DNA from 2 places in the Streptomyces sp. NPDC048507 genome. Region 1 is predicted to be linked to the other one. Evidence: riboswitches for the same ligand, from Rfam matches in the RefSeq annotation. Region 1 holds a riboswitch; the other holds the start of a gene.

Region 1 (3,607 bases):
GCCATCCTCCGGGAGGGCGCGGCCCTGGAGCAGTTCGCCGAGGTGGACCTTCCCGACTTCGTCATCCGGTCGGTGGCCATGCTGAGCGGCATCTCCGAGGAGGTGATGTTCGGACGGTCGCGCTGGGAGCGCACCTCCGCACACGCCTTCGCCCTGTCCGCCCTCACCCGCGAACTGCGCCCGCCCGGTCAGCCGTGACGGCGCGGGCGGCGGGGCGGGCGACGGGGTGCAGGGCCGCGCGTTCCAGCGGCGCCGACGGGTCGATCGACACGTCCAGCCGGGCCGGCGGCGAACCCGCCCGCACCAGGAGGTCGCCGACGGCCGCGATCATCGCCCCGTTGTCGGTGCACAGGGTCATGGCCGGCACCCGCAGCTCGACCCCGGCGGCGGCGCAGCGTTCCTCGGCCAGGGCACGCACCCGCGAGTTCGCGGCCACGCCCCCGACCACGACGAGGGTCCGCACCCCGTACTCCTCGCAGGCGGCGAGCGCCTTGCGCGTGAGCACGTCGGCGACGGCCTCCTGGAGGGAGGCGGCGCCGTCGGCGAGGGGGATCTCCTCGCCGCGGATGCGGTGCTGTTCGGCCCAGCGGGCGGCGGCGGTCTTCAGCCCGGAGAAGGAGAAGGCGTACGGGGCGTCACCCGGGCGGGTGAGGGGGCGCGGGAACGCCACCGCGCGGCCGTCGCCGCCGCGGGCCGCCCGGTCGATGGCGGGTCCGCCCGGGTAGGGCAGTCCGAAGACCCGGGCCACCTTGTCGAAGCACTCCCCGGCGGCGTCGTCGACGGTGTCCCCGAGGTGCAGGATCGGATCGCGCACGAGGTCCCGCACGAACAGCAGCGAGGTGTGCCCGCCCGACACGATCAGCACCATGCACGGGTTGGGGAGCGGCCCGTGCTCCAGGGTGTCGGCGGCGACGTGCCCGGCCAGGTGGTGCACCCCGTACAGCGGCACGCCGGCCGCGTAGGCCAGGGTCTTCGCGCCGGCCAGCCCGACCTGCAGCGCGCCCGACAGCCCGGGCCCGGTGGTCACGGCGACCGCGTCGATGTCCTTGACCCGCAGTCCGGCCTGGTCCAGGGCCTCGCGGACGACCGGGTTGAAGGACTGGAGGTGGGCGCGGGCGGCGATCTCCGGCACCACCCCGCCGAACCGTGCGTGCTCGTCCATGCTCGATGCCACCACGTGTGCCAGCAGCCGGCCGCCGGACACGATGCCGGCCCCGGTCTCATCGCACGACGATTCGATGCCGAGCACCACGGGAGAGCCCACGACGGCCCCTTTCGCACTGGTCCAGTAGTTGCAAACTCTTCGCAATAAGGTACGCCGTCCGGAGGCGGGCCCGCGCCGCCGCGGGACAGGGCAGCCCCTCGACGCTGTCCGCCCAGCAGGCCCTGGCCGGCCCCCTGCCCGGGCGTCTCATTCCACCGTCCGCATACTGGACTCCAGTCGTCGCTGCGCGATCCGGGCCCCTAGGGTGGCCGGTGCAGCTGGTTCGCCCCGTCCGCCAGGCGGGATGCGTCGCAAGAGGGAACCCGGTGGAAATCCGGGACTGCCCCGCAGCGGTGAGCGGGAACGACCGCCGTCATACGCACTGGGACCGGACAACGGTCCTGGGAAGCGACGGCCAGTAGGAGCCCGCCGGGAGCGATGCCCGGCAGGCGTGCCCGCGAGTCCGAAGACCTGCCCGTTGCCCGCACGCGGACGTATTCCGCATGCGGACAATCCCGGTGACCTCGTGGGCGGGTCGGCGTACACAGCGAGCGGCCGGTGCGGTGTTCCCTCCCGCGGCGTGAACCGCACGTTCTGTCGTCCCTTCGCGTCCGCGTCCCGTCGTCCGGGATGTTCTGGACACATCTCGCGAAGGAGAGTTCCGTGACAGCGAAGCCCGCAGCCGCGGCAGTACGAGCCACCGTGTACGGCTACCCCCGCCAGGGTCAGAACCGCGAACTGAAGAAGGCGATCGAGGGCTACTGGAAGGGCCGCGTCACCGCCGACGCCCTCCGCCGGACCGCCGCCGACCTGCGCCGTTCGAACTGGCAGCAGCTGGCCGACGCCGGCATCCACGAGGTGCCGACCGGCGACTTCTCGTACTACGACCACGTCCTGGACACCAGTGTGATGGTCGGCGCCGTGCCCGAGCGGCACCGGGAGGCCATCGCCGCGGATGCCCTCGACGGCTACTTCGCGATGGCGCGGGGCACGCAGGACGTGGCTCCCCTGGAGATGACCAAGTGGTTCGACACCAACTACCACTACCTGGTCCCCGAGCTCGGCCCCGACACCGTCTTCACCGCCGATTCCACGAAGCAGGTCGCCGAGCTGACGGAGGCCCTCGCGCTCGGGCACCCGGCCCGGCCCGTCCTCGTCGGCCCCGTCACCTACCTGCTCCTGGCCAAGCCCGCCCCCGGCGTCGCCGCCGACTTCCAGCCGATCACCCTGCTCGACCGGCTGCTGCCCGTCTACGCCCAGGTCCTGGCCGACCTGCGCGCCGCCGGCGCCGAGTGGGTACAGCTGGACGAGCCCGCCCTGGTCCAGGACCGCACCCCGGCCGACCTGAACGCCGCCGCCCGCGCCTACCGCGAGCTGGGCGGTGCCACCGACCGGCCCAAGCTGCTCGTGGCCTCCTACTTCGGCCGGCTCGGCGACGCCCTCCAGGTCCTCGCCGCCGCCCCCGTCGAGGGTCTTGCCCTCGATTTCACCGACTCCGCCGCCCCGAACCTCGACGCCCTCGCCGCGGTCGGCGGGCTGCCGGGCAAGCGCCTGGTCGCGGGCGTCGTCAACGGTCGCAACATCTGGATCAACGACTACCAGAAGTCCCTGGCCACCCTCGGTACGCTCCTGGGCCTCGCCGAACGGGTCGATGTCGCCGCGTCCTGCTCCCTGCTGCACGTCCCGCTCGACGCCAACGCCGAACGGGACATCGACCCGCAGGTCCGGCGCTGGCTCGCCTTCGCCCGGCAGAAGACCACCGAGATCAGCACCCTCGCCCGCGGCCTCGCCCAGGGCACCGACGTGATCGCCGCGGAGCTGGCCGCCAACCGGGCCGACCTGGCCTCGCGCGCCCGTTCCGCCCTCACCCACGACCCTGCCGTGCGCTCCCGCACCGCCGCCGTCACCGACGAGGACGGCTGCCGCTCCCAGCCCTACGCGCGGCGCACGGCCGCGCAGCGCGCCCACCTGGGGCTGCCCGTACTGCCCACCACCACCATCGGCTCGTTCCCGCAGACCGACGAACTGCGCGTGGCCCGCGCCGACCTGCGCGCCGGCCGCATCGACGCGGCCGGGTACGAGGAGCGGATCGGGAACGAGATCCGCGAGGTGATCTCGTTCCAGGAGAAGACCGGCGTCGACGTGCTGGTGCACGGCGAGCCCGAACGCAACGACATGGTGCAGTACTTCGCGGAGCAGCTGACCGGCTACGTCGCCACCCGGCACGGCTGGGTGCAGTCCTACGGCACCCGCTACGTCCGGCCGCCCGTACTGGCCGGTGACATCTCCCGGCCGGAGCCGATGACCGTCCGCTGGACCACCTTCGCGCAGGCGCAGACGCCGAAGCCGGTCAAGGGCATGCTCACCGGTCCCGTCACCATGCTCGCCTGGTCCTTCGTACGC
Region 2 (3,607 bases), on a different contig from region 1:
CGGCTCGGGACCTTCGGCCCCGGGGAGTGCCGGACGCGTCGGCTAGCGTGCCCGAAGGGGGGCACGTGAGGGCCCACCGCGCGAAGAGAGGCAGAGCCACCATGGCCACCACCGAACACCGCGTCCTGCCGTTGCGGCTGGAGGCCGTACCGCTGTCCGTCCCCCTGACCGGCGCCTTCGTCTACCGCACGGACCGGCCGTACGAGCTGGCCGTCGACTTCCGCGGCGCCGGGGCGCACCTCGCCCGCTGGGTCTTCTCGCGGGAGCTGCTCCTGGACGGGCAGACCTGCGGCACCGGTGAGGGCGACATACAGGTGTGGCCGCTGCGCCGGGGCACCGAACCGCGCGTGTTCCTCGCCTTCAGCAACGGCGCGCAGAGCTGTGTGGTCTCCGCCCGCGCCAAGGACGTGCGGGAGCTGTGCCGGCGGATGACCGAGCTGGTCCCGCGCGGCCAGGAGCGGCGCCACTACGACCTGGACGCGGAGCTGAGCGCGCTGCTGGCGCACTGAGGGAACCGCCGGGCCCCCCACGATGTCCTTCCCGGTGACAGGCCAGTCCCCGTCTCACGAGAATCGGGGGGACGTCATGCGTCACCCGTACCGCACGCGCCGTCGCCGGACCGTGGCCCTGGCCACGGGCGCCCTGCTCGTCACCGGGCTCGCGCTCAGCGCGCCCGCCTCGGCCGCCGCCTCCGGCGCGGCCGCCGCACCGTCGGTCCGCACCCAGACGCCGCTCGTCGTCAACGCCCGCTGGGGCGGTCACTGCACGTACGACCGGATCGTCATCGACCTCCAGGGCGCCGCCCCGCCGGTCACCGTCACTCCCGTCTCCCAGCTGGTCTACGACGGGTCCGGCAAGCCCGTCCCGCTCGCCGGGAAGCACTTCCTGGAGATCCGCCTGCACCCCGCCGCCGGACACGACGACGCGGGGCAGAACGTCTACCAGGGCCCTCGGCTCCAGCAGATCCACCTCAGCAAGCTCAAGGGCCTCGCCCTCACGGGCGACTACGAGGGGTACGTGACCTTCGGCGCCGCCTTCGACACCCCGCCGGCCTTCACCACCAGCGTCCTGCACTCGCCCGAGCGCTACGTGGTGGACATCGCGCACCCGAACACCTGCTGAACGGGACGGCGGCCGCCGCGGAGCCCGCACGGCACGCGGCGGCCCCGTCCGGTTCTAGCGGTGCTCGGGGTTGGGGAAGTCGAAGCGGCAGCCCGCGTCCCACAGGGAGCGCTGGTTGCCGTGCGCGGGAAAGCCCCCGGCTCGCTTGAGGAGAGCGGCCAGGTGCATCAGGTTCCAGGACATGAAGGTGGTGTTGCGGTTGGTGAAGTCGTTCTCCGGACCGCCCGATCCCGGGTCCAGGTACGAGGGACCGGGCCCGGCCTCGCCGATCCAGCCCGCGTCGGACTGCGGCGGGATCGCGTAACCGAGGTGCTGGAGGCTGTAGAGGACGTTCATCGCGCAGTGCTTGACCCCGTCCTCGTTGCCGGTGATCAGCGCTCCGCCGACGCGTCCGTAGTAGGCGTACTGGCCCCGGTCGTTCAGCAGCGAGGAGCAGGCGTAGAGCCGCTCGATGACCTGCTTCATCACGGAGCTGTTGTCCCCGAGCCAGATCGGGCCGCAGAGCACGAGGATGTCGGCGTCCATGATCTGGCTGTAGAGGACCGGCCACTGGTCGCTCTCCCAGCCGTGTTCGGTCATGTCGGGCCAGACACCGGTGGCGATGTCGTGGTCGACGGCCCGGATCAGTGAGGTCCGGGCTCCGGCCGCCTCCATGACGGCGCGGCTCCTGGCGATCAGGCCCTCGGTGTTGCTGGTCTCGGGCGAGCGTTTGAGGGTGCAGTTGACGTAGACGGCGGAGAGGTCCGAGTAGTCGAAGGACCCGGCGGGCGCGGAGGAGTCGGCTGGCACGCCTCCCACCCTCGCCCCGGGACGGACGGGACGCCAGCCGGGTGCGCCCGTCCGGGCCGCGGCCCCCGGACGGGACCCTCCTCGCGGCCGGGTGCGGAACGGCGCGGGCGACCGGGACAACCGGTCCCCGGGAGCAGGGGTGGGCGGAACTCCCCCTTCGGGCGGGCCGGTTGGTGCGGACGGTGGCGCCGGCGCCACCGTGGGTGAGCATCAAGCGGAATCCGCCCTGCCGCCCGGCGGGCCCGGGGCGGGTTGTTACCGGTCCGTGCGGGCGACTAGGGTCAGCGGGCCTTGGTGTTCGGGAAACCGGTGCAAAACCGGTGCGGCCCTCGCCACTGTGATCGGGAAGTCCGGCTCCACTCCTGCGGGAAGCCACTGGGCCCGCGCGGGAATCCGCAGGGGCCCGGGAAGGCGGAGACAGGGCATCAACCCGTGAGCCAGGAGACCGGCCGGGGCACGTCGTCCATCCACGAGGTGCTGGAGAGGTCTCCCGACCATGCATATAGCCGAGGGGTTCCTGCCCCCCTTGCACGCGGCCGCCTGGGGCGCCGCGTCCGCCCCGTTCGTCGTCCACGGTGTCCGCGCCCTCACCCGCGAGGTGAAGGCCAACCCGGAGAGCACCCTGCTGCTCGGCGCGTCCGGCGCGTTCACCTTCGTCCTTTCCGCACTCAAGATCCCCTCGGTGACGGGCAGTTGCTCGCACCCGACGGGAACCGGGCTGGGGGCCATCCTGTTCCGGCCGCCGATCATGGCGGTGCTGGGCACGATCACCCTGCTCTTCCAGGCCCTGCTGCTCGCGCACGGCGGACTCACCACGCTCGGCGCCAACGTGTTCTCGATGGCCATCGCGGGCCCCTGGGCCGGCTACGCCGCCTACCGGCTGCTGCGCACCTCCGGGGCGCCGCTGATGGTGACCGTCTTCGCCGGGGCGTTCGTCGCCGACCTCGTCACCTACTGCGTGACCTCCGTCCAGCTGGCGCTGGCCTTCCCCGACCCGGCCGGCGGGTTCCTGGGCTCGCTGGAGAAGTTCGCGGGCATCTTCGCCCTGACCCAGATCCCGCTCGCGGTGAGCGAGGGACTGCTGACCGTCCTCGTGATGCGGCTGCTGATGCAGTCCAGCAGGTCCGACCTGGTCCGGCTCGGCGTGGCGAAGCTGACCGGCGGCACGCCGGCGAAGCGGGAGGCGGCGCTCTGATGGCGATGACCCGGAACGCGAAGATCAACACCCTGCTGCTGCTCGTGGTGGCGGCCCTCGCCGTGCTCCCGCTCGCGCTGGGACTCGGCGACGGCAAGGAAGAGCCGTTCGCGGGCGCGGACGCGCAGGCGGAGTCGGCCATCACGGAACTGAAGCCGGACTACGAGCCCTGGTTCTCCCCGCTGTACGAACCCCCCTCCGGGGAGGTCGAGTCGGCGCTGTTCGCCCTCCAGGCGGCGCTCGGCGCGGGCGTGCTCGCGTACTACTTCGGGGTCCGCAAGGGCCGCCGCCAGGGCCTGGCCCAGGCGGCGGCACCGGGCCCCGCGCAGGCCCCTTCGGCGGCCTGCGCGCCGGAGGCCTAGGCGGTGCTGCCGATCGACGTGGCGGCCCACGGCAGCCGCTGGCGGGGCCGGCACCCGCTGGAGAAGGCCCTCCTCGGACTCGGGCTGACGGTCACCGCCGTGTGCCTGCCGCCCTGGCCCGGCGGGCCGCTGGTCGCCG

The links. Region 1 has a riboswitch for cobalamin ahead of metE (5-methyltetrahydropteroyltriglutamate--homocysteine S-methyltransferase). Riboswitches for the same ligand answer to the same signal wherever they lie in the genome.
Region 2: linked by a shared signal. The riboswitch ahead of ACGFXC_RS17185 (energy-coupling factor ABC transporter permease) and the one ahead of metE (5-methyltetrahydropteroyltriglutamate--homocysteine S-methyltransferase) in region 1 are both predicted to bind cobalamin.

What each region holds. Positions count from the first base shown of each region.
Region 1 is NZ_JBICWZ010000001.1:549,991-553,597, reverse strand. Features, by position in the region: gene ACGFXC_RS02575 (TetR/AcrR family transcriptional regulator) at 1-198, shown strand, start outside; gene tsaD (tRNA (adenosine(37)-N6)-threonylcarbamoyltransferase complex transferase subunit TsaD) at 164-1,252, opposite strand; cobalamin riboswitch at 1,518-1,677, shown strand; gene metE (5-methyltetrahydropteroyltriglutamate--homocysteine S-methyltransferase) at 1,868-3,607, shown strand, end outside.
Region 2 is NZ_JBICWZ010000005.1:259,962-263,568, forward strand. Features, by position in the region: gene ACGFXC_RS17170 (SsgA family sporulation/cell division regulator) at 102-509, shown strand; gene ACGFXC_RS17175 (hypothetical protein) at 586-1,122, shown strand; gene ACGFXC_RS17180 (flavodoxin family protein) at 1,177-1,911, opposite strand; cobalamin riboswitch at 2,187-2,380, shown strand; gene ACGFXC_RS17185 (energy-coupling factor ABC transporter permease) at 2,408-3,106, shown strand; gene ACGFXC_RS17190 (energy-coupling factor ABC transporter substrate-binding protein) at 3,112-3,468, shown strand; gene cbiQ (cobalt ECF transporter T component CbiQ) at 3,472-3,607, shown strand, end outside.